DNA from 2 places in the Telluria sp. B2 genome. Region 2 is predicted to be linked to the other one. Evidence: riboswitches for the same ligand, from Rfam matches in the RefSeq annotation. Region 2 holds a riboswitch; the other holds the start of a gene.
What was found. Region 2 has a riboswitch for thiamine pyrophosphate ahead of thiC (phosphomethylpyrimidine synthase ThiC). Riboswitches for the same ligand answer to the same signal wherever they lie in the genome.
Positions count from the first base shown of each region.

Region 1: it holds a riboswitch for thiamine pyrophosphate, as region 2 does, so the genes downstream of both, ACSUZJ_RS09175 (TonB-dependent siderophore receptor) here and thiC (phosphomethylpyrimidine synthase ThiC) in region 2, are expected to answer to the same signal.

Region 1 is NZ_CP196525.1:2,041,780-2,056,655, reverse strand. It holds gene ACSUZJ_RS09215 (VOC family protein) at 1-349, opposite strand, end outside; gene ACSUZJ_RS09210 (GNAT family N-acetyltransferase) at 663-1,187, opposite strand; gene ACSUZJ_RS09205 (hypothetical protein) at 1,320-1,712, opposite strand; gene ACSUZJ_RS09200 (LysR family transcriptional regulator) at 2,015-2,911, opposite strand; gene ACSUZJ_RS09195 (MFS transporter) at 3,011-4,219, shown strand; gene dkgB (2,5-didehydrogluconate reductase DkgB) at 4,242-5,054, shown strand; gene ACSUZJ_RS09185 (glutathione S-transferase) at 5,061-5,759, opposite strand; gene ACSUZJ_RS09180 (DUF535 family protein) at 6,022-6,981, shown strand; TPP riboswitch at 7,327-7,425, shown strand; gene ACSUZJ_RS09175 (TonB-dependent siderophore receptor) at 7,515-9,647, shown strand; gene ACSUZJ_RS09170 (AAA family ATPase) at 9,765-10,283, opposite strand; gene pnuC (nicotinamide riboside transporter PnuC) at 10,295-10,888, opposite strand; gene ACSUZJ_RS09160 (efflux RND transporter periplasmic adaptor subunit) at 11,151-12,398, shown strand; gene ACSUZJ_RS09155 (ABC transporter ATP-binding protein) at 12,421-13,083, shown strand; gene ACSUZJ_RS09150 (ABC transporter permease) at 13,093-14,340, shown strand; gene ACSUZJ_RS09145 (ABC transporter permease) at 14,340-14,876, shown strand, end outside.
Region 2 is NZ_CP196525.1:4,815,352-4,830,227, forward strand. It holds gene ACSUZJ_RS21275 (chemotaxis protein CheW) at 1-33, opposite strand, end outside; gene thiE (thiamine phosphate synthase) at 854-1,462, opposite strand; gene thiD (bifunctional hydroxymethylpyrimidine kinase/phosphomethylpyrimidine kinase) at 1,471-2,244, opposite strand; gene ACSUZJ_RS21290 (thiazole synthase) at 2,241-3,023, opposite strand; gene thiS (sulfur carrier protein ThiS) at 3,195-3,398, opposite strand; gene thiC (phosphomethylpyrimidine synthase ThiC) at 3,401-5,314, opposite strand; TPP riboswitch at 5,384-5,490, opposite strand; gene ACSUZJ_RS21305 (hypothetical protein) at 5,540-5,836, opposite strand; gene ACSUZJ_RS21310 (hypothetical protein) at 5,960-8,086, opposite strand; gene ACSUZJ_RS21315 (valine--tRNA ligase) at 8,446-11,244, shown strand; gene ACSUZJ_RS21320 (DUF2147 domain-containing protein) at 11,409-11,858, shown strand; gene ACSUZJ_RS21325 (SMR family transporter) at 11,918-12,259, shown strand; gene ACSUZJ_RS21330 (DUF3592 domain-containing protein) at 12,249-12,599, opposite strand; gene ACSUZJ_RS21335 (efflux RND transporter permease subunit) at 12,980-13,402, shown strand; gene ACSUZJ_RS21340 (hypothetical protein) at 13,410-13,616, opposite strand; gene ACSUZJ_RS21345 (MgtC/SapB family protein) at 13,724-14,191, opposite strand; gene ACSUZJ_RS21350 (response regulator transcription factor) at 14,403-14,876, opposite strand, start outside.

The sequences.
Region 1 (14,876 bases), 2.7 Mb from region 2:
CCCAGAACTGGTCGGCCAGTTCCATGCGCACCTTGGCGCCGGCGGCCACGGCGCGCTCCCAGAGCGCGTCGACATTCGGCACCGACAGGTGGATGGTGACGGGCGAGCCTTTCAATGCCAGCGGACCGAGCGAGCCATAGTCGGGAAATTCGTCGGCCAGGAACAGGGGCGAATCGCCGATGCGCAGCATCGCGTGGCCGATCTTACCGTCGGGCATGGGCATCGCCATCACTTCCTCGGCGCCGAAGGCCTTCTTGTAGAACTCGATGGCCTCGCGGCAGTTGGCACAGACCAGGTGCGGGGTGATGGTGTGCATGCCCTCTTCGACCGGCTTGACTTCCGAACTCATGATGCGCTCCTTTCAGGATGGGTGACCGTGATGGGTTCTTGTACTGCTACTGCTCTATTGAGGGTAATCCCGGCATGGAGTTCATGCAACAAACGGCTGTGCTGCGCTGCGCCAAACGGACGCGGCGGGTACTTGCAGCGTGTTCGGTTTCCGGAGGGGTAATCAGGATTCTCGTCAGGGTCGCACGATCATGGACCCGGGCCGTCCGCCTGTTGTCGGTCGACGGTGAGCCGAACGACGATCTGCCATAAGCGAGCAAGGTCGTCGGGGAAAGTACTCAGCTCATGCAGCAGGCTGTTTGCGAAAACAGTCGCTATCTTGGTGAGCAGACGATGACCTTAGGTCCGCTAGTACGTGTGTCGACGGAAAAGACCGGGCCTTGCCAGTGTTCGTTGTTCAGCGTTGCCATATGATGCGTCGCCGGCCAGACTTCATCCAACAGTGCTGCCCAAAAGCGCCGGGCAGCTTCGTTTTTCTCGAGGACGCGGATCTCCCAGTTTGCCGGAGACATCTCCATGATCGTTTGAGCGGCGTGTCTACCGACGCCTCGCCTGCGGTACTTTCGAACCACGAAGAATTCGAAGATGGCACGCGTGTTTCCGTGGGTGATTACATCGTCATTCGTCAGCGCGAAACCCGCCCACTTACCGTCAACTGTGATGACATATGCCGACCATGTTGGGTTGATCCAGAAGCAGTCCAGATCGTGGTAGCCATATTGGCCATGTTCATCCAAATCAGCCCCGTTGATTTCAGAAAAATCATGCTGGTATAGCTCCAGCAAATTTCTGACTATCGGGCGTTCGCCAATATGGGCGAGTCGGATTTCAATCATCATGCGTCAATCAAGATCAGGGGTGTATCTGGGGTGACACGCTACCGCTTCGGAGGGAAGGAAGTGTTTCGCGACTGACCGCTACTGGCCCCAAAGCAGCCGTTCGGCGTTGCAAGTTCGCAGTGAACCAGCAGGCTATCTTACTTGGTAGCTGGTAATGTCGTCGATGGATTCGATAAGGACTTCACGGCCATTCTCGAATTCAAACAGCACGCCGGCTCCACGCTCTCTGGACAGTGTTTTGTACGACTTGAGTTCGACACCGATCAGCCCACTAGCCCCCACATCAACCTGAGGATAATTCCATCCTTCCTCATCGACGGCCCACGGCTCCGGCTGTGTGGGCCAGATCCGCCAGTGCACGGTGCCAGGATCGAAACTCAAACTGTGCCATATGCCACCGAACTTCAGGTACGTCACATTTGCTGTGGCAATCAATTCGCCTTTGAACTCGTAACCTTGGCAGATAAAGCCTTCACATATTCTTCCTTCAATTGCGGGAGGCTTTCCGTTGAATTCGAAAACCATTGTGTTTCCCCTCAGCGATGTGTCGCAGTGGATGGCCCACGAACGAACCATCTGGTGATGACTGCTTTTGGCCTATTGTGTTGAAAAAGTCGAGTGGCAACGATTTCGCGAGGTCTCAGACATCCAACGGTTCCACGATCGTTCAATAGCGGCGGTTCTTGTCAGTCCAGGCCGCCAGGATTTCTGCCCAGAGGCCAACGTCGCCGAGTTTTTCAACACAATCGGCCTATTGCAGACATCGAAATCATCCAGTATACGGCGTTGTTGCTCTCAGAACAAGCAAACGGTCTTGTCAGGCGCTTTTACTCGTCCAGCACTGTCGCCAGCTCACGCGCCAGGAAGTCGACCAGCGCCGCCACCCGCGGCGCCAGCGCGCCCTGCCTGTAGAACACCGCCCATACCGGCTGCGACCAGGGCAGCGCGGCGTCCGCCAGCACCGGCACCAGGCGTCCCGCCGCCAGGTCGGCGCGGGTGAGGAAGTCCGAGAGCGAGGCGATGCCGGCGCCGGACAGGGCCAGGTGGCGCACCGTCTCGCCGCTCGATGCCGTGACCGCCGGCGCGATCGTGTAGCCCTCGGCGCCATCGTGGCGCAGCGGCCAGGTATTCAGCGATGCCGGCGCCGAGAAGCCCAGCAGGCGGTGCTGCGCCAGCTCGGCCACGCTGGCCGGGGCGCCGTGGCGCTCAAGATAGGCGGGCGCGGCCAGCACGCGGATGCGGCTGGTGCCCAGGCGCCGCGCGTTGAGCGTCGAATCGGGCAACTGGCCGATGCGGATCGCCACGTCCGCCCTTTCCTCGATCAGGTCGACGACGGTCTCGCCGCTGGTCAGTTCGAGCTGCACCAGGGGATAGGCGTCGAGGAAGGCCGGCACCAGGGGCGCCAGCAGGTGGTCGAGCGCCGGCGTGGCCGCGTTCACCCGCACCAGGCCCGAGGGCTGGGAACGGCGCGCGGCCGCTTCCGCCTCGGTGTTGGCGAGGTCGGCCAGCAGGCCGCGGGCACGCTCCAGCAGCCAGGCGCCCTCGTCCGTGAGCTGCAGGCGGCGCGTGGTCCGGTGCAGCAGGGTCAGGCCCAGGTGTTTTTCCAGGCGCGCGATGGTGCGCGACACGCCCGAAGGGGTCTGGCCCAAGCGCTCGGCCGCACCGGAAAACGATCCCGCATCCATGACTGCGGAGAATGCAATCAAGGCCTCTACGTCTATCATTCGTGACTCCCAGTCAAAAGTGTATTGTACGGCAAAGGATTTTTCCGCAGCCGCGAATCGCTCACACTGCAGCCTTTCTTTTCACGGAAGGCTCTTACCATGCCACTCGCACTATGGGCGCTCACGCTGAGCGCCTTCGCCATCGGAACGACGGAATTCGTGATCGTCGGCCTGATTCCCGACGTCGCCGCCAGCCTCGGCGTCTCCTTGCCTTCGGCCGGCCTGCTGGTCAGCCTGTATGCACTCGGTGTCGCCGTCGGCGCCCCGGTGCTGACCGCCCTCACCGCACGCGTGCCGCGCAAGCGCCTGCTGATCGGCCTGATGCTGCTGTTCACCGCCGGTAACCTGGTTGCTTCCGTCGCGCCCGGTTATGCCGCCCTGATGGCTGCGCGCGTGCTCACCGGTCTCGCCCACGGCGTCTTCTTCTCGATCGGCTCGACCATCGCCACCAGCCTGGTGCCGAAGGAAAAGGCGGCGCGGGCAATTGCCCTGATGTTCACGGGTCTCACCGTGGCCCTGGTGACCGGCGTGCCGCTGGGCACCTGGATCGGCCAGCAGTTCGGCTGGCAGTCGACCTTCCTTGCCGTCGCCCTGCTCGGCGTGATCGCGATGATCGGCAGCGCCATCCTGGTGCCGAGCAACATCGGCGGCGCCAAGCCGGCCAGCCTCGCGGCCCAGTTCGCGGTGCTGAAGAAGCCGCGCCTGCTGCTGGTGTATGCCATCACCACGCTCGGCTATGGCGGCTCCTTCGTCGCCTTCACCTATCTCGCCCCGATCCTGCAGGACGTGGCCGGCTTTGCCGCCTCGAGCGTCGGCCTGGTGATGCTGGTGTATGGCGTGTCCGTCGCGGCCGGCAATATCTGGGGCGGACGCCTGGCCGACCGCAAGGGCCCGGTGCGCGCCCTGCAGATCGTGTTCGCCCTGCTCGCCGCCGTGCTCGCCGTACTGACCTTTACCGCGCCGCATCCGGTGCTGGTGGTCGCCACCGTGCTGGCCTGGGGCGCGGTCGCCTTCGGCAACGTGCCCGGCCTGCAGCTCTACGTGGTGCAGCGCGCCGAGAAGGATGCGCCGCAGGCGCTGGACATGGCATCCGGCCTGAACATCGCCGCCTTCAATCTCGGCATCGCCCTCGGCGCTTGGGGCGGCGGCCTCATCGTCGAGAACCTCGGCCTGATGGCCACGCCGCCGATCGGCGCGGCGGTCGTGGCCGGCGCCCTGGCCTTGACCACGCTGGCCGGCCGCCTCGACCGGCGCGACGCCAGCCGTGCTTCCCGGCCGCAGGCGCAGCGTGAAGCGGAACTCGTTTAATTCAACACAAAAAGGACATCACATGAGCAAACAAATCAACATGCCCCACATCGGCGCAGGCACCTTCCGCCTGCAGGGCCAGCAGGCCATCGACAGCGTCGCCAACGCCCTCGACCTCGGCTACCGCCACATCGACACCGCCCAGATCTACGGCAACGAGGCCGAGGTCGGCCAGGCCCTGGCGGACAGCGGCGTGCCGCGCGGCGAGGTCTTCGTCACCACCAAGATCTGGACCGAGAACCTGTCAGGCGGTGCGCTGATCCCCAGCCTGGAAGAGAGCCTGGACAAGCTGCGCGTCGACCAGGTCGACCTGACCCTGATCCACTGGCCCTCGCCCGGCGCGGCGGTGCCGGTGGCAGAGTCGATGCGCGCCCTGATGGAAGCACGCGAGCGCGGCCTGACCCGCGCGATCGGAATCTCGAACTTCACGATCCCGCTGATGGTCGAGGCCATCGACGCGGTCGGCGCAGCGAACATCGCCACCAACCAGGTCGAGCTCCACCCCTACCTGCAGAACCGCGCGGTGGCCGCCTTTGCGCGCGAGCACGGCATCCACGTCACGGCCTACATGCCGCTCGCCTACGGCAAGGTGCTGAGCGACCCGGTCATCCTGGCCATCGCCGAGCGCCTGGCGGCGACGCCGGCCCAGGTGACGCTGGCCTGGCTGCTGGACAAGGGCTATGCCGTGATCCCGTCCTCGACCCGGCGCGCCAACCTCGCGAGCAACCTGGCATCAGGCCGCATCACGCTGGACGCGACGCACATCGCGGCCATCGACGCGCTCGAGCGCGGCGAACGCCTGGTCAGCCCCGACTTTGCGCCGCAGTGGGACTGAGTCCTCTTACGCATCGAGCTCCGGATAGCGCCGGAAGATCCCTTCCTCGTTGAACGGAATGCGCCTGCCTGAAGCGAGGTAGGCAGCGATCCGCGGCCGGACGGCCACGCGTTGCCTCAGCGCGTCGAGTTGGGGATGGCGTTTCAGCTCCCGTCCGGTTGCCTTGGGAAAGGCGTAGTCCAGGCCTTCGAGCACCTGGAACAGCGACAGGTCGGCGTAGGTCAGCTGCGGCCCCAGAAGGTAGTCCTGCTGCCCCAGCACGCGCGCGAAGTAGCCGAGGAACTTGGGGATGCGCTGCGCCGTGAATTCCCGGGCGCGGCGCAGCGCCTCGGCTTTCTGGTCTTCGTAGTAGAGCGAAGCGCCGACCGGATGGTGGGTCTCGTGGGCTTCGCCGACCAGGTCGGCAATCGTCAGCTGCAGCTGGTGGGTCCAGATCCGGCCCGCCGGGTCGCTTGGCGCCAGGCCGTGGCGCTCGCCGAGGAACATCAGGATCGCGGCCGTCTGGCCGATGGTCATGCCGTCGACCCGCAGGAAAGGCGGCGCGAAAGCGGGCCGCGCGTCTTCCTTCAGCGCCGCCATCAGCTTCTCCATGCCTTTCAGTCCGCGCGCCACGTCGACATAGTCGACGCCCGCCTCCTCCAGCGCCAGCCGGACGAATTCGCCGCGGCCCTGGATGCCGGGCCAATAGTACAGTTCGCAAGCCATGGTGTCCTCCGCCGTGATGAACCGGCAGTATCGGACAAAAATCGGCGGGACCGCGCGCCGCTCGTGTTATTCTGGCAAGAAACGAACCGAAGCGTTCGGCAAGAATATGCACACCTGGAGGAGCCATATCGTGGTCGCGAACCGTCGTCTTAGCGCCGAGAAAATTGCTTCAGAGAATCTGTTTCCGTTGAGCAATATCACCGCCAGCGCCGGGCAGGTAGGACACCATAGCGTAAACCATTGCCTTCAACGGAGCGCCACCATGATTTTCGCTCACCTGACCAAACACTGGCTGGCCCGCCGCGGCCATCTGCCCCTCTCTTCGCGCATGATGTCGGTCCTGCGCAGTGCCCGCGTGCTGCTGTTCTGGCGCGACCACGCCGCGCTGTGCCAGCTCGACGTCGTGCGCAATTATGTCGCCGCCAATGCGAGCGACGACGTATTCCACCACTTGAGCCACCGCGATTACCTGGTCAAGGGCCTGAGCAGCCGCCAGCGCGTGCAATGCGTGCTGTCGCACTACCGTTTCGAGGAAACCAGCTTCGACGCCGCCTACAAGCAGGCGGTGTACGCCAGCGGCGGCTTGACCCTGTGGCAGCACGAGGCCAACGGCAGCCATTTCCTGATCCGCCTGGAGATGGCCTCGCGCATGAACGCCGAAGGCGACCTCACCATCGCCCTGGTCGCCGACGGCAAGGTGCTGCACCGGCTGTCCTTCTCCTGGATCGACGGCGCGCTTGCCGGCCTGCCGGCCGGGCTGGTGCCCTTCATCGCGCGCAACCAGGGGCGCTGGACCGATTCCGGCCCGGCCTTCGAGGCTTTCGAGAACGCCTTCCCAAACAACTCGCCCAGCTTCTTCTGCTTTGCGGCGATGCAGGGCGTGGCCCAGGCGGTCGGCGTGGAGCAGGTGGTGGCCGTGAAATGCACCGCCCACATCGCCTACGATCCGCTCGAGGTCAAGCACTTCGCGAATGCCTACGACGGCTTCTGGAAGATCCTCGGCGGGACCGAGATGGCCGGCGATACCTGGCTGATTCCCCTGCCCTTCTACCTGAAACCGCTGGCCGACATGCCATCCAAGCACCGCAAGCGCGCGGCCCAGCGCCGCGAGTACTGGCGCGCGATCGGCGATTCGGCGCGCGCCACGCTGCAGCGCCACCTGCTGCATGCGCGGGCGCACCGGGAGCATGCGGCGCCGCTGCGCGAAGCGGCGGAAGTTTGAGGTTTTCGTAGGGTGGGCTCGTCATTGAGGCCACTGGACTCAATGCCCCCACGCGGTCGTGCCCATGAAAGCCGCAACGCAACCAGAACGCCCTCCACGCAAGTGTTGACATCCAACCCTCGCCGCGTTTGATCACCCCTTGAGACCGCGTGGACACAGGTGTCCACCCTACAACACTCAAGCATCCCGACTCAGCTCATGGCACCGTCTGCTCAACCGGCGAGACCGCGTGGGCTCAAGAGCCCACCCTAAGACACCCCGGATGCTCGACGGTATCGGGTCAAGCGCCGGCAACCCCGTCAATTGACAGAACCACCACATCCTCAAAAACCCGTGGTACACTCGCGCCTTCGCTAGGGGTCCTGGAATTCGCGTTCCGGGTGAGAGATACCCTTCGTACCTGATCTGGATAATGCCAGCGAAGGAAAGCGCAACGCAGTTCCTACCCTTGTTTGCCCTTCCCCCACGTTGGCTCCGGCTTTTTTCAAAGCAGTGCGCCATCGACAACGTGGCGTGCGAAAACGAGCAAACCAATGAAACCTGTCTTCAAGCATTCCCTCCTCGCCTGCGCCATCGCACAGGCGTTCAGCGCTTCCGCATCGGCACAGACCGTGCAGACCGAGCAGCCGATCGCATCGGTCGTCGTCACCGGCAGCAAGTGGACGGTCAGCGACCGCGCCAGCGTCGGCGGCTTCGCCGAGATGTCGATCATGGACACCCCGGCCTCGATCAGCGCCTTCGGCCGCGAGCAGATGCAGAACCTGGCTATCCGCAGCGCCACCGACGCGCTGGCCTACGACGCCTCGGTCGGCGACGCCTACAACGCGGTCGGCTACGCCGAGCAGTTCTCGGTGCGCGGCTTCATGCTGAACAATAACTCGGGCTACCGCAAGGACGGCATCGCCATTCCCGCGGATACGCAAATCCCGCTGGAGAACAAGGAACGCCTGGAACTGCTGAAGGGCGTGGCCGGCATGCAGGCGGGCCTGGCGGCGCCGGGCGGCATCCTGAACTTTGTTACCAAGCGCCCGACCGACACCCCGTTGCGTTCGGTGACCGTGGAAGCGCGCGAGCGCGGCACGCTGTACGGCGCCGTCGACCTGGGCGGCCGCTTCGAGGACAAGCGCTTCGGCTACCGCGTGAATGCCGCCGCCGAACGCCTGCGCTCCTACGTGGAAGGCGCGGACGGCAAGCGCCAGTTCGTGTCCGGCGCCTTCGACTGGCAGATCAGCCCCGACGCGCTGTTGCAGCTCGATGCCGATTTCCAGCACAAGGAACAGATCACCGCCCCCGGCTACCAGCTCATTCGCGGCGTCGAACTGCCGCGCGGCGTCTCGGCCAAGACCCTGCTCAACGCCCAGCCCTGGACCAAACCGGTCGACACCGACAGCGCCAATTTCGGCCTGCGTTTCGACTACCGCCTGAACGCCGACTGGCGCGCCACGGTCACCGCCAACAAGCACTGGTTCAAGCGCGACGACTACACGGCCTTCCCTTACGGCTGCAGCAACGAGGGCGAAGGTTTCTACCCGGGCTACTGCTCGAACGGCGACTACGACGTGTACGACTACCAGAGCGTGGGCGAGCGCAAGACCCCGTTCGGCGTCCAGGCCCAGGTCCAGGGCCGCTTCGCGCTAGGGGGCCTGCGCCACGTGTTCACCGCCGGCCTCGGCTACGCCGAGCGCCACAACAGCTACGGCGACTACGTCTACGACTACGCCGGCTACAGCAACATCTACAACAACCTGGTCGTCGACCCGGCGCCGGGCAACCCGACCACCGGCCCGGTCTCGGAACGCTTCACCGAGCGCGAGCGTTCGCTCTTCGTGCAGGACATCGTGACCCTGACGCCGGACCTGACCCTGCACGCGGGCTTGCGCTACACGAAGATAGCCAGCACCCAGACGCCTGAACTCGAACTGGGGCCGACCTCGAGCAAGGACGATTACCTGCTGCCGAGCGTTTCGCTGGTCTACAGTGTGACGCCGAGCTGGAACGTGTACGGCACCGTCGCCCACGGCCTGCAGTCGGGCGGCGTCGCCGAAATGGAAACGACCAACCAGAACCAGGACCTGGGCCCGAACCGCTCGAAGCAGTTCGAACTCGGCACCAAGGGCCGCTTCGGCGACGTGGCGGTCACTGCGGCGCTGTTCCAGATCAGCACCGGCCTGGAATACGTGAACGAAGCGAACACCTTTGTCCGCAATGGCGACCAGAAGCACCGCGGCTTCGAGCTGGCGGCCCAGCGCACCAGCGGCGCCCTGACCTACGGCGCCACCCTGATGGCGCTGCGCGCGAAGCAGGAAGGCACGGGCGACGCGCGCTACGACGGCAAGCGCGTCACCAACGTGCCAGAACTGAAGACCACGCTGTGGGCCGACTACGCGGTGCCCGCGGTGCCGGGCCTGAAAGTCAGCGGCCAGTGGCAGTACGCCGGCAAGAAATCCTTCGATCCGGAGAACACGGTCTACGTGCCGGGCTACCACGTGTTCGGCCTGGGCGCGGCCTACGGCATGAAGATGGGGAGCACGAACGTGACCCTGCGTGCACGCGTCGACAACCTGTTCGACAAGTTCTACTGGCGCGACGTCACCCAGCAACTGGGCGGCTACCTGCTGCCGGGCGCGCCGCGCACCTTCCGCGTGTCCGCGCAGTTCGACTTCTAGTTCGACTTCTGACTTAGAGCGCCTAACAAGACCGTCAGGGCAAGGCGCAGCGCCGAAGACAGTACGAGAGTACGGCGAGGCGCTGCAACGCAGCCATGGCGATTTTGTTAGGCGCTCTTAGAGCGCTTCCAGCGCTCGCTCCACCTGCCGCAGCCGCTGCGGCAGGTCCCCTTCTATCAGCACGAAGGGAATGCCCCTCTCGTTCAGCTCGGCCAGCACCATCCGGTGCACCATCTCGCGCACCTCTTCCGATTCGCGCTGCAATCCGTCCGGCGTCCACGGGGTATCGGTCGCGGTGACCAGGGTCAGCGCGTAGTCGTGGCTGCGCGCCAGTTCCGCCAGTTGCGCATCCACCCTGCCCCAGTAGACGCGGCTGTACAAGGCCGTCATCAGCGGCGTGGTGTCGCAGAACAGGTAGCGCTTCGCGCGCGCGGCGGCGGCTTCCTCGCGCTCGCGCTGGGTGCGCGCGATGCCGAACTGGTCGCTTTCAAAAGGCACGCGTCCCATCGTGTCGACGAATTCGCGCAGGTATTCCGGCACCCAGATGGTGCCGTAACGCTGGGCCAGCGCCTCGCACAGGGTCGACTTGCCGCTCGACTCGGCGCCGAGGACGGCGATGCGCAGGACCGTGTCCATCACACGCGCGCTCATCGCGCCACCCGCGCGATGTTGCTCCAGGCGCGCAGCCCGCGCGCCGCCAGCAGCACGAACACGGCGTACAGCACGGCCGTCACATGCAGGTCCTTGAACAGGTAGAGGCCCACGTAGAGCACGTCGACCACGATCCACACGGTCCAGTTCTCGACCTTCTTGCGCGCCAGCAGGAGCTGTCCGACCAGGCTGCCGGCGGTGAGGAAGCCGTCCATGTGCGGCACGTCGGTATTCGTGTAGTTCTTCAGGAACCAGGACAGCAGGAAGAAGGCCGCGCCCCAGCCCGCGATGGCCCAGGCCCAGCCCGCCCTGTCGAGCCGCGTGACCACCAGGCGGGTCTCCCCGGCGCCGCGCAGCCACTGGGTCCAGCCCCAGATCGAGGCCGCGATGAACACCAGCTGCAGGCCGCTGTCGCCGTACAGGCGCGCGTCGAAGAACACCACGGCATAGGTCGCGGACGAGGCGATCGAGAACAGCCAGGCCCAGTGGTTCTGGCGGACGTTGAGCAGCACGGTCGTCACCGCCAGGGCAAACGAGATCAGTTCGAGGGGCGTGGTGCTGAAACCGAGGACGGCGAGTGTTTCGTTCATGCGGGCGATTCGATGGAAGGCGGGGACCGTGCGCGGACGGGACCATGGATGCATTCGGTGCTGCATTGCGCGTGCAGGCTGCGCCGCAGGTCAGCAGGCGATTATGCGAGCTGGCGCCGGAATGCGCAAGCCGAACCGTCCGGATCCGGACACCATTGTTCGCAGCCGGGCAGGTCCATGGCCTTGCACGCCCGCCGTACGGGGCAAAGCGGGCTGGCACGGCCCTTGCAATAAGGAGAACGACAACAATCAAGCACGCATCATGGACCAGGCTCTCGACCCCGCTTTCCTCCTCCGCCGCCGGCGCATCCGCATCCTTGCCGGCGTTCTCCTGTTCGCCGGTTTCGTGGCCGCCTGCTGGGGCGTCAACCGCGTGCTGCGGCCCAGCGTCGACGCCGCCGACATCGTCGTCTCGACGGTGCGCCGCGGCGACGTCGCCAACACCGTCAATGCCGCCGGCGTCGTCATTCCCGTGCACGAGGAAGTCGTAGCCAGCCCGGTCGTCAGCCGCGTGTCCAGGGTGCACGCCAAGCCGGGCCAGCAGGTCAAGGCCGGCGAGCTGCTGCTGGAACTGGACGACCGCGAGATCCGCCTCGCGCTCGACGCCCTGCAGGAGCAGCTGGCGCAGCAGGAAAACCGCATCGCCCTGCTGAAGGTGGAACTGGAACAGAAACACAAGCAGCTCGCCAGCGCCATCGAACTGCTCGAACTCGACCTGCTGTCGGCGCGCGCCCGCCACGAGCGCAACCAGAAGCTGCGCCAGAGCGGCCTGGTGTCGGGCGAAGACCTGCTGGGGGCGGAACTGAACGTGAAGCGCACCGAGATCCAGCTGCGCCAGCAGCGCGAGCAGATCGCCGACAGCCGCCGCGCCACCGCTGGCAGCGTCGATGCGGCCAACCTGCAGAAGGAGATCCTGAAAAAGCAGATCGCCCAGCAGGAACGCCTGCTGGCCCAGGCGAAGGTTACCGCGCCGTTCTCCGGCATGCTGACCTCGCTGGTGCAGGAGGAAGGCGCCAGCGTGGCGGCCGGCCAGCTGCTGGCGCGCGTGTCGGAACTGAACAACTACCGCGTCGAGGCGACCCTCTCGGACTTCCATGCGCGCCTGCTGGCGCCCGGCCAGCATGTTCGCGTCGAGCAGAACGGCGAGCGGCTCGCCGGGCGCGTGCACACCATCCTGCCCGAGATCCAGAACGGCACCGTCAAGCTGCTGATCGACCTGGACCAGCCGCATCACCCTCTGCTGCGCAACAAGATGCGGGTCGACGTCAACATCGTCACCGACCAGAAGAACGGCGCCCTGGTGCTCGACGCCGGCGAAGCCTTCAACGGCAGCGGGAGCCAGCCGGCCTTCGCCGTGCTGGACGGCGTGGCGCGCAAGACCACCCTGCAGCTGGGCAGCAGCGACGGCAAGCTGGTCGAGGTGGTGTCGGGCGCACGCCCGGGCGAGCGCTTCATCGTCTCGAACACCCGCGCCTTCAAGGACCTGGACAGCATCCGCATCAACGACTAACGAATATAACAAAGGGAAAACCATGATCAGACTGAACAAGGTCAGCAAGACCTACCGCACCGACAAGGTGGAAACCCTGGCCGTGAAGGACGTCGACCTGCACGTGAAAAAAGGCGAATTCGTCGCCATGATGGGCCCCAGCGGCTGCGGCAAGAGCACCCTGCTGAACCTCATCGGCCTGCTCGACCGCCCGGGCCAGGGCAGCATCGAGGTCGAGGGCATCCCGATCACGCGCTACCGCGACAGGCAGGTGGCGAAGCTGCGCAACGCCACCTTCGGCTTCATCTTCCAGAGCTTCCACCTGATCCCCGACCTGCGCGTGATCGACAACGTCGAGCTGCCCCTGCTCTACCGCAGCATGGCGGCCGGCGAGCGGCGCCGGCTGGCGAAGGAAGCCCTGGAAAAGGTGGGCCTGGGTGCACGCATGGACCACTTCCCGAACCAGCTCTCGGGCGGCCAGCAGCAGCGCGTGGCGATCGCCCGCGCCATCGTCGGCCAGCCCCAGGTCCTGCTGGCCGACGAGCCGACCGGCAACCTCGACAGCAAGATGGGCGCGGAAGTGATGGACATCCTGCTCAAGCTGAACGAGGAAGGCACGACGGTGGTCATGGTCACCCACGACGAGCAGGAGGCGCGCCGCACCAGCCGCATCGTGCGCGTGTTCGACGGCCAGCTGGTCGCGTAAGGAGAGGCCATGCTCCGCAATTATCTTCTCACCGCATGGAAGGTGTTCATGCGCCGCAAGCTGTTCACGGCGATCAACCTGCTGTGCATCGTGCTCACCCTGGTCGTGCTGATGGTGGTCGCCTCGCTGCTGGAAACCGCCTTCCGTCCGTCCGGCGTCGAGGGCAAGAGCGAGCGCTTCCTGCAGGTGTTCATGATGCGCATGGATAACCCGGAAGCCGGGCGCCGCAGCAATACGCCGCTCGGCTACAAGCTGATCGACAAGTACCTGAAGCCCATGCCCGGCGTCGAGCGCGTCGCCGCCGTGACCCTGCCCAGCGGGGTCTCGGTGTACCAGGGCGAACGCGTGAGCGAAATGCAGATGCGCCGCGCCGACGCCGACTACTGGCAAGTGCTGGACTTCCGCCTGCTGGCGGGGCGCCTGCCGAACGCCGGCGACGATGCTGCGGGACGCATGATCGCGGTGCTCAATGCCACGACCGCGCGCCGCCTGTTCCCGGGCGAGCCAGGCGCGGCGATCGGCCAGCGCATCGACGTCGGCGGCCAGCACTTCGAGGTCGTCGGCGTGGTGGAGGACGCGATGCACCTGAACGCCTTCGCCGACATCTGGGCGCCGATCAGTACCTTCGCTTCGTCCGACTACCGCAACCAGCTGACGGGCATGTTCGTCGCGCTGATCCTGGCCGAGCGCGCGGCCGACCTGCCGCGTATCCGCAGCCAGGTCGAGCAGATCGCGAAAGGCGTGGTGCACGACGACCCGAAGGAATGGACGCGGATCCGCTTCTGGGCCGACAGCAAGCTCGACCTGTTCGCGCGCCTGACGATCGGCAGCGACGAGGTGGCCGACTCCGGCGCCGGCACGCTGCTGGCCGTGATCGCGGTGGGGATGGTGCTCTTCATGCTGCTGCCGGCCCTGAACCTGGTCAACCTGAACACGGGCCGCATCATGGAACGCCGGGCCGAGATCGGCGTGCGCAAGGCCTTCGGCGCCACCAGTACCCAGCTCGCGGTCCAGTTGGTGGTCGAGAACGTGCTGCTGTGCCTGGCCGGCGGCCTGATCGCGCTGGCAGCCACCGCCGGCGTGCTGGCCTGGCTGGAGAGCGTGCAGTTGATCTCCTACCTGAAGGTCGACCTGAACCTGGCCGTCTTCGGCTGGGGCATGCTGATCGCCACCGTCTTCGGCCTCATCTCCGGCGTGCTGCCCGCCTGGAAGATGTCGCGCCTAGACCCCGTCCACGCCCTGAAGGGAGCCGTCTGATGTTCCGCCACCTGTTGAAACTGACCTGGAAGCGCAAGTCCAGGAACCTGATGCTGAGCCTCGAAATCCTGATCGCCTTTGCCATCGTGTTCGCCGTGGCCGCCTTCGCGGTGCGCTACTGGCAGCTGTACCGCATGCCGCTCGGCTTCGAGAGCGCGGACGCCTGGTCGGTGACGATCCAGGCCGGCGACGACGGCAAGGAACGCTTCGGCGCCGGCGTCTACGACAGCTTCCGGCGCGGCCTGCTCGAGCTGCCGGAAGTGAAAGCGGTCGGCTTTGCCAGCTTCGCGCCCTACTCCATGTCCACCATCAGCTCGGACATGCGGCGCGACAGCAAGGCCGGGGACGTGGACACCGAGCTGATCGAGGCCGACGACGGCCTGGCAAATGTGCTCGGCCTGAAACTGAGCGAGGGGCGCTGGTTCTCGGATCTCGACAACGGCGGTGCGGCGCGCGCGGTGGTGATCAACCGCCGCATGGCCGAGGCCATGTTCCCCGGCGAGCGCGCGGTCGGCCAGCAGTTCATCGACGGCGAA
Region 2 (14,876 bases):
GAGCACGCCGTCGTTCATCAAGTTAGTGTCCATGTGCGTCCAGTACAAATGAGATAAGTCCCGGGCATTATATATTTTTGCCTTGCGGCAATAAACAGGGAATGCGCCGGACCTCTCTGCCTGTCTCGCTGCCGCAACTAAAGTGTCAACCGTTCCAGCGTGGCAAATCAGTCAACAATCTCGATATCGGCTTCGAGCCAAACGCTTGGCTTGGCGTTCAACATGGAAACAGGGTTCGCGTTCAAGCTGAACCTCATGGACCTGGGAGAACCGCTTACCCGAATTTCTGCTCGAGAATCGGCCAATGGTTGTGGCCCACATAAATCGGGACAGAGCCGGACCGCATCGGGCGGGACGACGCTCACGGTTGCAGTCGCATAGGAAACAAAGTCTTTCGATATCGCCTTTGCTCCCCATACCGATACAGCCAGATTCTCTCCATTCCTGGACATGCTGCAACCCGGAACCTTCCAACTATGAAAGGAAGCGGCATTGCCGTCATCGGCATAGACAGGAATCTTTCCGCTGACCTGACAGAGCCTGGTAACCCTGGTTACGCGTCCATTATCTGCTTCGATTAACTGAACCATCGCAGTCATCCTGGCTTCGCGCAGCAGAGGAGGTTTGTGCGGTGGCGGGGGGATTGCAAGTGCCGGCGAGGCACTTGCCAACAGCGATATCGCCAACAAGCGATTTCGGGACAAGCTTCGCCCCAACGCAGCCAACAGCTTGCCGTGCTGCCTTGACGATTGCATTTTGTATTCGTGCAAAGTTGTACCCCACTTCCCTGATCCATTGTCGACCACGCCAGTATAGAGCTTCGGCGCGGCCGGAAATCCGCGCTTTCCCACCGCTATGCGAACAGGCTGGCGAAGCGCCGCGCCGCCCCTTCCGGATCGGCGTCGCCGTACACGCTGGTGATCGCCGCCACCATGCTGGCTCCGCGCGCCACCAGCGGCGCGGCGTTCGCCGCCGTCATGCCGCCGATGACGACGATCGGCAGCGCCAGTTCGGCGCGCGCCTGGTCGAGCAGCGCGGGATCGGTGACGAAGTCGTACTTCTTCACCTGCGACGGATAGAAGCCGCCGAAGGCCGCATAGCTGGCCCCGGCCAATTGGGCCGCGCGCGCCAGCGCCATCTGGCCGTAGCAGGAAGCACCGACGATTTTTTCGGGCCCGAGCTGGCGTCGCGCCTGTTCGATGCCCAGGTCGGTGCCGCCCAGGTGCACGCCGTCGGCGTCGAGACGCACGCACAGGTCGAGGTGGTCATTCACCACCAAGGGGCGCCCGTAACGCCGGCACAGCGCCAGCAGCGCCTCCGCCTGCTCCAGGCGCAGGGCCGCGTCGGCCTCCTTGTGGCGGTACTGCACGAGCGCCGCGCCGCCGCGCAGCGCCGCTTCGGTGCTGGCGAGCAGGCGCTCGGTGTCGTTCCAGTTCGGGGTGACGAGATACAGTCCTCGCATGGTGTTCCTCATGGTGTTCCTTGAAGCGCGTTAGAAAGAAAAAAGCGGCGCGGGATGCGCTGGCCCGGTGCGATGACGAAGGCGCGCGCCAGCGCGTCGTGGCAGTAGGCCTGGGCGGCGGCCAGCGCCGCTTCCATCGGCTCGCCCAGCGCCAGCCGGCCCGCCACACTGGCCGCCAGGGTGCAGCCGCTGCCGTGAAACTCGCCGGGCAGGCGCGGCCAGCGCCAGCGCCGCACCAGGCGCCCGTGGGTGGTCCAGCGGTTCTCGACGAAGCGGCGCTCGCCGTGCCCGCCGGTGAGCAGCAGGTGCTCGCAGGGGAAGTCGCCGATGGCGCATGCCTCCGGCTCGTTCGGCAGGGCGATGGTCGCCAGCGCCAGCAATTCGCCCACGATGTCGAGCGGATCGTCTTCGGCCAGCGCGTCGCCATGGCCGCTGGCCAGCACCGGATCGAGCACGATCGGCAGGCCGGGGTCGCGCGCGCGCAGGGTACGCAGCAGGCCCGCGATCGCGCGCGCATTCGCGCGGCTGCCCGGGATGCCGAGCTTGACCGCGCGGATGTCGCAGGTAGCGACCAGGGCCTGGGCCTGGGCCAGCACGAAGCCGGCGTCGACCGGCTGGACGGCATGCACGCGGTTGTTGTCCTGCACGGTCAGCGCGGTGGCCACCGGCAGCGCATGCGCGCCCTGGGCGGCGATGGCCAGCACGTCGGCCGCCAGCCCCGCCCCGCCGCCGGGGTCGAGGCCGGCGAAGACCAGCACCGCCGGCACGGCGGGATGGCTCATGCGATGCGCCCTTCCTGCGGCGAGGATGGGGAAGCGGCGAAGCGCTTGGGCATGCGCCCGGCCAGCCAGGCCTCGCGCCCGGCCTGCACCGCCAGTTTCATCGCCCGCGCCATGCGCACCGGCTCGCGCGCCGCCGCGATCGCGGTGTTCATCAGCACGCCGTCGCAGCCCAGCTCCATGGCGATGGCCGCATCCGACGCCGTGCCGACGCCGGCGTCGACCAGCACCGGCACCGATGCCTGCTCGATGATCAATGACAGGTTCCAGGGATTCAGGATACCCATGCCCGAGCCGATCAGCGAGGCCAGCGGCATCACGGCGACACAGCCGATCTCCTGCAGGATCCTGGCCTGCACCGGGTCATCGCTGCAGTAGACCATGACGTCGAAGCCGTCGCGCACCAGGGTCTCGGCCGCCTTCAGGGTTTCCGGCATGTGCGGGAACAGGGTTTTTTCGTCGCCCAGCACCTCGAGCTTGACCAGCTTGTGGCCATTCAAGAGCTCGCGCGCCATCTGCAGCGTGTAGACCGCGTCCTTGGCGTTATAGCAGCCGGCCGTATTCGGCAGGATGGTGAAGTTCGACGGCGGCAGCACGTCCAGCAGGCTGGGCGCGTTCGGGTCCTGGCCGATGTTCACGCGGCGGATCGCCACGGTCACGATCTCGGCTTCGGCCGCCAGGGTAGCCTCGCGGGTCTCGATGAGGTCGCGGTACTTGCCGCTGCCGACCAGCAGGCGCGAGCGGTACTGCTTGCCCGCAATGGTGAGGAAGTCTTGGTTCATGATGTTCTCCTTTAGGACCTATCCCGGTAGGGAAGAGGAAGTTGATGACGATGGATGGCAAGCGCGGGCAAGGCGCGAGGAGGCCGCATGGCGAGCCATGCAACGACGAGCAACGCAGCCCCCGCTTGTCAGGCGCGTCAGCAACGACTCGTCCCTGCCGGGGTAGGTCCTCTAGCCGCCACCGATGGCGCGCACGATGTCCACACGGTCCCGCTGCACGAGCAGGCGTTCGTTCCACTGCTGGCGCGGCACCACCTGGCGGTTCACCGCCAGCGCCACTGCCTGCTTGCCGATGCCAAGCTCCTCGACGAGCTCGCCGAGCGAGCCGCCCGGCCGCACCTGATGGGGTTCTCCGTTCAGTTCGATCTCCAGCATGGTCAGACCTCGCGATAGAGCCTGGCGCCGCCGCGCACGAATTCGATCGCCTTTTCCTGCATGCCCTGGGCCAGCGCCTTTTCTTCGCCGACGCCGCTGGCGGCCGCGTACTCGCGCACCTCCTGGGTGATCTTCATCGAGCAGAAGTGCGGGCCGCACATCGAGCAGAAGTGGGCGACCTTGGCCGAATCTTTCGGCAGGGTCTCGTCGTGGAAGCTGCGCGCCTTGTCGGGGTCCAGGCCGAGGTTGAACTGGTCTTCCCAACGGAACTCGAAGCGTGCCTTCGAGAGCGCGTTGTCGCGGATCTGGGCGCCGGGATGGCCCTTGGCCAGGTCGGCCGCGTGGGCGGCGATCTTGTAGGTGATGATGCCGTCCTTGACGTCCTCCTTGTCGGGCAGGCCCAGGTGCTCTTTCGGCGTGACGTAGCACAGCATGGCGGTGCCGTACCAGCCGATGTGGGCGGCGCCGATGCCGGAGGTGATGTGGTCGTAGCCGGGCGCGATGTCGGTGGTGAGCGGGCCCAGGGTGTAGAACGGCGCCTCATGGCACTGTTCCAGTTGCAGGCTCATGTTCTCGCGAATCATGTGCAACGGCACGTGGCCCGGCCCTTCGATCATCACCTGCACGTCGTGCTTCCAGGCGATTTGCGTCAGTTCGCCGAGCGTCTTCAGCTCGGCCAGTTGCGCTTCGTCGTTGGCGTCGTAGATCGAGCCCGGACGCAGGCCGTCGCCCAGGCTGAAGGCGACGTCGTACCGCTTCATGATCGCGCAGATCTCCTCGAAATGCGTGTACAGGAAGGATTCCTTGTGGTGGGCCAGGCACCACTTGGCCATGATCGAGCCGCCGCGCGAGACTATGCCGGTCAGGCGCTTCGCCGTCATCGGCACGAAGGCCAGGCGCACGCCGGCGTGGATGGTGAAGTAGTCGACGCCCTGCTCGGCCTGTTCGATCAGGGTGTCGCGGTAGATCTCCCAGGTCAGGTCCTCGGCCTTGCCGTTGACCTTTTCCAGTGCCTGGTAGATCGGCACGGTGCCGATGGGGACCGGGCTGTTGCGGATGATCCATTCGCGCGTCTCGTGGATGTGCTTGCCGGTGGAAAGGTCCATCACGTTGTCGGCACCCCAGCGGATCGCCCAGGTCATCTTCTCGACCTCTTCGCCGATCGAGGAAGTGACGGCCGAGTTGCCGATGTTGGCGTTAATTTTGACCAGGAAGTTGCGGCCGATGATCATCGGTTCGCTTTCCGGATGGTTGATGTTGGCCGGGATGATGGCGCGTCCGCGCGCCACTTCCTCACGCACGAATTCCGGGGTGATTTCAGGCGGGATGGCCGCGCCGGAGGACTGGCCCGGATGCTGGCGCCCGAGCAGCTCGGCCGTGCGCCTGCCCATAGCCCCGGAGGCTTCCAGGGCGGCCAGGTACTCCTTGCGGCGCAGGTTCTCGCGCAGGGCGATGAACTCCATCTCGGGCGTGATGATGCCGCGCCGCGCGTAGTGCATCTGGGTGACGTTCGCGCCCTCCTTCGCGCGGCGCGGCTTGCGCGTCAGCTCGAAACGCAGCGCGTCCAGGCTGGCGTCCTGCAGGCGCTCCTGACCGTAGCGCGAGCTCGGTCCCGGCAGTTCCTCGGTGTCGCCGCGCTCGTCGATCCAGCCGCGGCGCAGGGCCGGCAGGCCGCGGCGGATGTCGATGCTGGCGGCGGGATCGGTGTAGGGACCGGAGGTATCGTAGACGAAGACCGGCGGGTTGGTCTCGCCGCCGAAGCTGGCCGGCGTGTCGCTCTGGGCGACGGCACGCATCGGCACGCGGATGTCGGGGCGGCTGCCCTCGATATAGACCTTGGTCGAATTCGGGAAGGGTTCGATGGCGGCGCTGTCCACCCGGGCGGTGGCGGCGTCGAACTTCAGCGGGGCATTCATGTGGCTCCTTTGCGTGAGGAGCCAGCAAAGGAGGCGGAGAGTGGTGCAGGCGCGTGCGTGCGCACGACCGCGTTATCTCGGAAGCTTCCCTTCGCTGGCATTATCCAGATCAGGTTCAGAGGGTATTTCTCACCCGCGTGGCGCTTGTCGCACCAGCAGGACCCCTAGCGTTTTGCTGCCAATTCGGCAACGGAAAGGATTATAGCCCATCCTTTCCGGCGTGGGTCACAACATCGGCGGCTCCCCGTCCATCGGCAGCAGTTGCAGCTCGCCGCTCACCAGGCGCACCTCGACGAAGGGAGTCTGGGCCGGCTGGATGTCCTGGACGGCGCGCGGCCCGTTCTCCACCGTCACTTCCAGTTGCACGCTAGCCCCGGCGGTCTTCACCTCCACCGAATCGGCCCGTGAAATCGTCCAGTCCGTGCTGACCCCGGCCTTGTGGAACACCTGCTCGCCGTTGACCCGCACGCTCACCGTATCGTTCTGAAAGCCCTCGCCCAGCCTTACACGTAATGTCATCATCGTCCTCGCATTCTCGGTTTTTGCGACAGGAACCCTGGACAGGCCGCGGGTATCGCAGGCCTGTTCAGACAAGACCGCCGCCAGCACGGCGGCGGTCCAGCCCCGATGCGCCCAGGGATTCACTCAGGCCTTCCGGCTGCCCCGTCCCGGCGTTTTCTTCAGGGTGCGCTTCGCCCCTTCCTCGTCCCCGATCGCGTTCTGGACATAGGCGAGACAGGACAGCACCTCCCCTTGCGACACCGGATCGAGCACCTGGGCGTCGGTCGCCCGCGAGAGCAGCGATATGCTCTCTTCGGTCTTCGGCGGACGCACGGTAACGAGCTTGCCCGCGCCGGCATTCACGGTCTTGAAGGTCCTGCCGGCATTCACGCCTTTCACCATGCGGGCATAGGTCGCCAGCGGATGGGCATCGAAGCGGTCGAGCACCTCGTCGAAGGCCTCGTTGCCCGAGCGCAGGGTCTCATTGTCCGAACCCTGCAGGTAAAGCAGCGCGCCCTGGTCCTCGCCCAGGAACAGTTCGGCCAGTTTATCGTCGTCTTCGCTGACCGGATAGCGCACGCGGATCGTCAGGATGTCCGACAGCACCTGCGACCCGTCGAGCGCGGCATAGGCGGCCCTGACCCGGTATTGCCCCGGCTGGTCGAAGTAGAAGCCGCCCTTGCCGTAGCCGATGTAGGCGCTGTCCTTGATCTCGTCGCCCACGCCGACGACCGTCTGGCGGTCGCCGACCAGGTGGTCGATCAGGGGTTCGTAGGCGCACACCTGCCCGCCCGGCCTGCTGATGACGACCCTGACGAGACCGTAGTTCGGGTGCAGCCAGGTGTGGGCGCGGCGTCCGCGCGTGTCGGTGGTCCTCAGCTTCAGTTCGAGCACGACCGGCTCGCCCAGCGCGAAGCTCTTCTGGTGGGTCGAGATCGACAGCACCAGGCCCGACTCGTCGGAGATCGGGTCGGCCATCACCTCGCGTCCCAGCGAAGCTCCCACGGTGAAATCGTTCCCGCCCATGATGACGTCGTTGCGGAAACCATGGCGCAGGTGGATCAGTTCCTCGTCGTCGAAACGGAAATCGAAACTGCTCCAGTATCCCGCCGCGCCGCCCTTCGGGTAGTACCACGGGTAGTTCATCCAGGACAGCGACTCCGGACGGTTCGGCTTCGACGGCGAGGCATATTCCTTCTGCCAGGAGTGCATCAGGTTGAAGCAGTGCCCGAGTTCATGCACATAGGTGTAGAGCTGGAGCCGCAGCTGTTCGGCCGTGGTCCCGCCTATCCCTGCATGGAACACCGCGCAGCCCTGGCGCTGCTTGCCCTCCTGGTCGAACATGATGCCGTACAGGGTCGGGCCGAGGTCGTGCTGTTGCGCGACCAGTTGCCAGACGCACCATTGCTGCAGGTCGCTCCACAGCGAGAAATGCTTCTGCATCGACGCATGCAGCTCGGCATTGCTCCAGGTGGCATTCGCGCCCGCGGCACTGATGTCGATCACGTTGTTCCCGGCGGTCGGCGCCATGCCGATGCCGGCTTCGGCATACGCGCCCACCACGCTCAGTATGCGCGCGGCGCCGCCGGACGGCAGCGAGCCCGTGTTGTAGCTGGCGAACTGCGGCGTGGTCAGGTCCGACACGCAGTCGGTTTCGATACGCACGTTGCGGAAGTGGTGGGACGCGAACGTGCAATGGTAGGACGCGCCCGGCACATTGGTGATACTGAAGAACTGCAGGGTCGCCGCGGCCTGGGGCTGGAACAGGCTGACCCGCGGTATCGTGACCTGCACCACGGGCGAGCCTGCGGCAAAGGTGAAGCGGCCCAGGCCCTTCACGACGATCTTGTTCGGGCTCACCGTGATGGCCGGGCTGTCCACCACGAAGGAACCGTAGTACGACACGGTCTTGCCGACCGTCTGGAAGAAGTCGCCGCTCACGCGCTTCATGGGCCGGGTGCGGTCGACGTCAACCCGCAGTTCGACCTGGAAGGCGCCCAGCGCGCCCGCGTAGCAGCCGCTCACGGCTTTCTTGATGACGGGGAGCGGCGGAAGCGGAGTCCGCGGGACCGGCGTCGGGATCGGCAGCGGCGGCTGCGGGATGGGCAAGGCTTCCGGCGCGGCCCCGGTCGGCGCCGTGTCGTGCGGCTCACCCATGCCCAGTTCGCCGTTGGTCAGGCTGGATGCCTCTTCGTAGCTCATCTGCCCGTTGTTTTCCACCAAAGTGTCTTCGCTGGCGTTCTCGACGCCAGTCGGATCAAGTTGTGACATGTTCTCCTCCTCGACGCAGCCATCGTTGCGTGCGCGGGGACGCCAGCCAGGCCAGTCCGCCGGTGCGCACGCCTGTGTTTCCTGTTACGCAACAGACTTGCCTCCTTCTCTCGAGACGCATGTCTTGCTTGGACCACCCGGGAGGACTGCCCGATTCGTCGAGGCTGTTGCTTTTAGGCCTGTTCGGAGACGCGCTTGGAGCTAAATCAAAGAAATGGACGGGAAGATGGGGATTGTTGAGGCTGGCCGCCGTGTGGCGAGGCCGCGCCGGGGCGGGTTTCAGCGATGCTGCCGGGATATGCGGGCGATTCAAGGTGCCCTATAATGATTTCTTTCGCAAATCAAAACGCCATCAAATCATGGAATTAGCCAAGTCTTTCGAGCCAGCCGACATTGAACAGTACTGGCGCGCCGAGTGGGAAGGGCGCGGGTATTTCGCCGCCACTCTCGACGCCGACAAACCATCGTTCAGCATCCAGCTGCCGCCGCCGAACGTGACGGGCACGCTGCACATGGGCCACGCGTTCAACCAGACCGTGATGGATGGCCTGACGCGCTACTACCGCATGCGCGGCTACAACACTGCCTGGGTGCCGGGCACCGACCACGCCGGCATCGCTACCCAGATCGTCGTCGAGCGCCAGCTCGACGCCCAGAAGATCTCGCGCCACGACCTCGGCCGCGACGAATTCATCAAGAAGGTCTGGGAGTGGAAGGAAAAGTCGGGCAACACCATCACCGGCCAGATGCGCCGCCTGGGCGCCTCGGCCGACTGGAAGCGCGAATACTTCACCATGGACGAGGCCCGTTCGCAGGTCGTCGCCGAAGTCTTCGTGCGCCTGTACGAACAGGGCCTGATCTACCGCGGCAAGCGCCTGGTCAACTGGGACCCGAAACTGGGCACCGCCGTGTCCGACCTCGAAGTGGTGTCGGAAGAGGAAGACGGCTCGATGTGGTACATCAAGTACCCGCTGGCCGACGGCTCGGGCGAGCTGACCGTCGCCACCACCCGTCCCGAGACCATGCTGGGCGACGTCGCCGTGGCGGTGGACCCGACCGACGAGCGCTACCAGCACCTGCACGGCAAGCTCCTGAAACTGCCGCTGACCGGCCGCGAAGTGCCGATCATCGCCGACAGCTACGTCGACAAGGAATTCGGCACCGGCTGCGTGAAGATCACGCCGGCGCACGACTTCAACGACTACGCCGTCGGCCAGCGCGCAGGCCTGGAGCCGATCAACATCTTCACGCTCGACGCCAGGATCAACGAGAACGCGCCCGAACAGTACCAGGGCCTGGACCGCTTCGCCGCGCGCAAGCAGATCGTCGCCGACCTGGAAGCGCAAGGCTTCCTCGAACAGGTCAAGCCGCACAAGCTGATGGTGCCGCGCGGCGATCGCACCGGCGTCGTCATCGAGCCGATGCTGACCGACCAGTGGTTCGTCGCCATGACCAAGCCGGCGCCGGAAGGCACCTTCAATCCGGGCAAGTCGATCACCGAAGTGGCGCTGGAAAAGGTCGCGAACGGCGAGATCAAGTTCGTGCCCGAGAACTGGACCACCACCTACAACCAGTGGCTGGGCAATATCCAGGACTGGTGCATCTCGCGCCAGCTCTGGTGGGGCCACCGCATCCCGGCCTGGTACGGCGAGAACGGCGAGATCGTCGTCGCCCGCACCGAGGAAGAAGCGCAGGCCAAGGCCGCCGCGCAGGGCGTGACGGGCGCGCTGCGCCGCGACGACGACGTGCTCGACACCTGGTTCTCGTCGGCCCTGGTGCCCTTCTCGACCATGGGCTGGCCGGAAGAAACGCCGGACATGAAGATGTTCCTGCCGTCGTCCGTGCTGGTGACCGGCTTCGACATCATCTTCTTCTGGGTCGCGCGCATGGTCATGATGACCGCGCACTTCACCGGCAAGGTGCCGTTCGAGACCGTCTACGTGCACGGCCTGGTGCGCGATTCGCAGGGCCAGAAGATGTCCAAGTCCAAGGGCAACACCCTGGACCCGATCGACCTGATCGACGGCATCGACGTCGAGACCCTGGTTGCCAAGCGCACCACCGGCCTGATGAACCCGCGCGACGCCGAGAAGATCGCCAAGGCCACCCGCAAGGAATTCCCGAACGGGATCCCGGCCTTCGGCACCGACGCCGTGCGCTTCACGATGGCGAGCTACGCCTCCTTGGGCCGCAACATCAACTTCGACCTCGGCCGCGCCGAAGGCTACCGCAACTTCTGCAACAAGCTGTGGAATGCGACGCGCTTCGTGATGATGAACACCGAAGGCAAGGATTGCGCCGCGCCAAACGAGGCCGACCTGTCGCAGGCCGACCGCTGGATCATCTCGCTGATGAACCGCGCCGAGCTCGAAGTGGCGAAGGGCTTTGCCGACTACCGCTTCGACAACATCGCGTCCGCCATCTACAAGTTCGTCTGGGACGAGTACTGCGACTGGTACCTGGAAGTGGCCAAGGTCACGGTCCAGCAGGGCACGGAAGCGCAGCAGCGCGCCACCCGCCACACCTTGCTGCGCGTGCTGGAAGTGATCCTGCGCCTGGCGCATCCGGTCATCCCGTTCGTGACCGAAGCGCTGTGGCAGGCGATCGCGCCGCTGGCCGGCAAGACGGGTGACAGCATCATGCTGCAGCCTTACCCGGTCGCCAACGAAGCCCTGATCGACGAGGGCGCCGAGGCCTGGATGGCCCAGCTGAAGGACCTGACCAACGCCACCCGCAACCTGCGCGGCGAAATGAAGCTGTCGCCGTCGGTGCGCGTGCCGCTGATCGTCGAGCCGGGTAATGACCAGGACCGTGCCAGCATGGCCGGCTTTGCGCCCTTCATCGCTTCGCTGGGCAAGCTGGCCGAGGTGCAGATCGTCGACGTCCTGCCGGAATCGCCGGCCGCCGTGTCGATCGTCGGCACCACCAAGCTGATGCTGAAGGTCGAGATCGACGTCAAGGCCGAGCGCGAGCGCCTCTCGAAGGAGATTGCACGCGTCGAGGGCGAGATCGCCAAGGCCAGCGGCAAGCTGTCGAGCGAGAGCTTCGTCGCCCGCGCCCCGGCCGCCGTGGTGGCGCAGGAGAAGGAACGCCTGGCGAACTTCACCGCGACGCTCGACAAGATGCGCGAACAGCTGGCGAAGCTGCCAGCGGCCTGAGCGGCAGTCAAGCCTTGAGGACAGCCGGCCGCCGGGCGCAAGCCCGCCGGCCGGCTTTTTTACACGACCGGGCAGCAGCATGTGGCATGCGCAACAAGGAGTTTCCAATTCTCAGGAGTGGTTTGCTACACTCTGCCCTACTGATAACAAACCGGAGACTAACCATGCCCAACCTGACCAAAGCCAGCCTGATTGCCGCGATGCTGTTCACTTCCGCCGCCGCATGGGCGCAGAACGCCTCGCCGGTCGGGCTGTGGAAGACCGTCGACGACGAAACCGGCAAGCCGAAGGCCCTGGTGCGCATCACCGAGGAAAACGGCGCGCTGCAGGGCAAGATCGAGAAGCTGTTCCGCGAGCCGAACGAAGAGCAGAACCCGAAATGCGTGGCCTGCAGCGACTCGCGCAAGAACCAGCCGATCATCGGCATGACCATCGTGTCGGGCCTGAAGAAGGACGGCAACGAATACACCGGCGGCGAGATCCTCGATCCGGCCAAGGGCAAGGTCTACAAGAGCAAGGCCACGCTGCGCGATGGCGGCCAGAAGCTCGAGGTGCGCGGCTACATCGGCGCGCCGATGTTCGGCCGCTCGCAGATCTGGCACCGCGAGCAGTAAGCACCTAGCCTTCCATCCGGAGCGGCCCGCGGGCCGCTTTTTTATTCCCTGGATTTTCCATGACCCTGACCCAGAGCTACCTCTTCCTCGCCCTTGCCATCGTCGTCGAGGTGATCGGCACCACGGCGCTGAAAGCCACCGACAACTTCACCCGCTTGTGGCCGAGCCTGCTCACCATCGCCTGCTACGCCGCCTCCTTCTACCTGCTGACCTTCAGCCTGAAGGTGCTGCCGACGGGGATCGCGTATGCGATCTGGTCGGGGGTGGGGATCGTCCTGATCTCGATCGTCAGCTGGGTCGTCTACAAGCAGAGCCTGGACCTGCCGGCCCTGCTCGGCCTGGGGCTGATCATCGCGGGGGTGCTGGTGATTAACCTGTTCTCGAAGAGCGTCAGCCACTGAATGCCGCCTGCTGGCGGCGCAAGGCAGCCGCATCCCTCAAGGCCTTGATACCGCTGGCGAAGAGCACCAGCGCCAGGCCGTTAAAAAAATAATCGCTGAAGTCCAGGTCTTCCAGGTAAACGAGGGAACGCCCGGGATCGGCCGGATCGTAGCGGACCCTGAGTGCCGCCCCAGGCTGCAAGCGTTCGCGCCGCGCATCGATCACGCTTTTGTCCTGATCGCAACCGGCGTTGCTCATGAAGGACGAGGCCAGCTTGCGCGACGAAAATGCCTCGCCATCGATGACGTAACGGTAACGCAACCGGATGCACCAGTCGCCGGACCGGCTCCGCTTGTACATATCGGCATCCAGAACCTGGGCCTGCGTGACTGGCTACGACCTCGACACGCACTTGTCGACCGACCTCTTGAAGGCGAAGAACCCGAGCGGGATGGCAAGCAGCAGGAAGAACCACCCGATCAGCTTTGTCATGTGAGGATCCGGCGGCGGGGAACGGACTGGCATCTCTTCTCTTTCGGCGTGTTGACCTTGCACGGTTTGCCAGGAGGCCCGGTTCCGGCCATGGCAGACCTGTGTCGACGTCCAATATACAGAAAGTTAACGTTCTAACAACCATCGAATCTGTCAGGTATCCAGGAAGGCCGTCTCCTTGTGCATGGCGCCAAGCCGTGGCAGGATCGAAATCGACAAGCCGAAACTCAACAAAGGTCGAATAAACCATGTCGCAAAGCGCCAGATTCCTGATGGCTGCCTCGCTGCTGCCGCTTGCGTGTGCGCCGCAAGCGCAGGCGCAGGCGGCGCCGGTCGTGATCGCCGTCGAATACCGTGTGGCGAGCCAGTCGCCGGAACATATCGAGGAGAGCCTGGTGACGCCGCTGGAACGCCGGCTGCTGCGCCTTCCGGGCATGGCTTCCCTGGAGTCGGGCGTCACGCACGGCCGCGCGCGGCTGGAGGTCGCTTTTGATGGCAACGACGGCGAACAGGCGCTCGCCGCGGTCAAGGCCGAGGTCGACCGCTTCGATGCGGCCAGCGGACTGGAACCGGCGGCCGTGGTCGAAGTCGGCCGTGCGCAGCTCGCGTCCGGCTTCCTGATGCCCGGCACTCCCGGCTCGCCTCCTCCAGCCAGGGTTGGCGAGGGCTGACGGATACCTAGCGCGAGGTACGGCGCCGGTCCGTCTTGCGATGCTGTCCGGGAGAGCGCAGCAGGCGCATCGCCACCGTCTTCGGGACACCGACGAGTTGCATGAATTCGAAGGCCGGGTAGACCCCGTCCGTACGCCAGAGCCGTAATGCCTCGTCGACATGGGCCGCCATGGTCGAGTTGGCTCGTGGATCTGCGTTTTTGCTTCCTGACATCGATTCGCCTCTACACCGCGTTTTGCAAGGCGAACCATCCTACCAAACGAGGCCATTGGCAGCGCCCGTTTGCCTGAGAACATCAACGCCGGGCTTGCCCGAGGACCTCAGCCCTTCTGGGCGCGCAGGATCGACAGGACCACCAGACCGAACAGTGCACTGAGCACGGCGGTGGCTTCCCGCCCCATGCCGGCCGCGATGCCGACGGCCGAGGTCAGCCAGACGCTGGCGGCCGTGGTCAGGCCCTTGATGTCGTTCTTGTCGGTCTGCTTTAGGATGGCGCCGGCGCCGAGGAAGCCGATGCCGGCGGTAACGCCCTGCAGGACGCGCGACAGGTCTTCGATCTTCATGCCCGCCTGCAGCGGAATCAGCACGAACAATGCCGAGCCGAGCGAGACCAGCATGTGGGTGCGCAGCCCGGCGGAGGCGCCGACCGACTCGCGCTCGTACCCGAGCACGGCGCCGAGGGCCAGGGCCACCAGCAGGCGCACGACAATGCGCGTGATGTCGTCCGGATTGCCCAGATCGGAAAATTCCTGTTGTATCGTCAGCCAGCTCTGTTCCCACCACGCCATCTCGTCCTCCAGAATCACTCCTCCGAATAATGCCATCTAAGCAAGATGCACGGCGCATCGCTCAGCGGTTCGCAGGAAAGGAGGGACGCGTCCTGGAGCGCCTGACAAAGCCCCTGGGGCAAGGGATGCGGCCACCCGGCGCATTGTCGAAGACAGTACAAGCGTACGGCGAGACAATGCAACGCCGCCATGGGGGCTTTGTCAGGCGCTCCTACAGCCAGCCGGCGTCGCGGGCCAGGCGATAGGCCTCGACCCGGTTGCCGGCGCCCAGCTTGCTGATCGCTTCGGACAGGTAGTTGCGCACCGTGCCTTCCGACAGGTGGATGCGGCGCGCGATGTCGGCGCTGCTGGCGCCCTCGCCCGCCAGGCGCAGCACCTGCCGCTCGCGCTCGGTCAGCGGGTCCTCCAAGCCGCCCCAGCTTGCCAGGGCCAGCTCCGGCGCGATCGCGCGCCCGCCGCCGTGCACCGTGCGGATCGCCGCCGCCAGCGCCTCGGCCGGCGCATCCTTCAATAGGAAGCCGCGCACCCCGGCGGCCAGGGCGCGCCGCAGGTAACCGCTGCGTCCGAAGGTGGTGACGATCATCACCCTGCCTGGTGCGCCGCGCGCGGCCAGTTGCGCCGCCAGTTCCAGCCCGGTCATGCGCGGCATCTCGATATCGGTGAGCACGATGTCGGGCGCATGCTG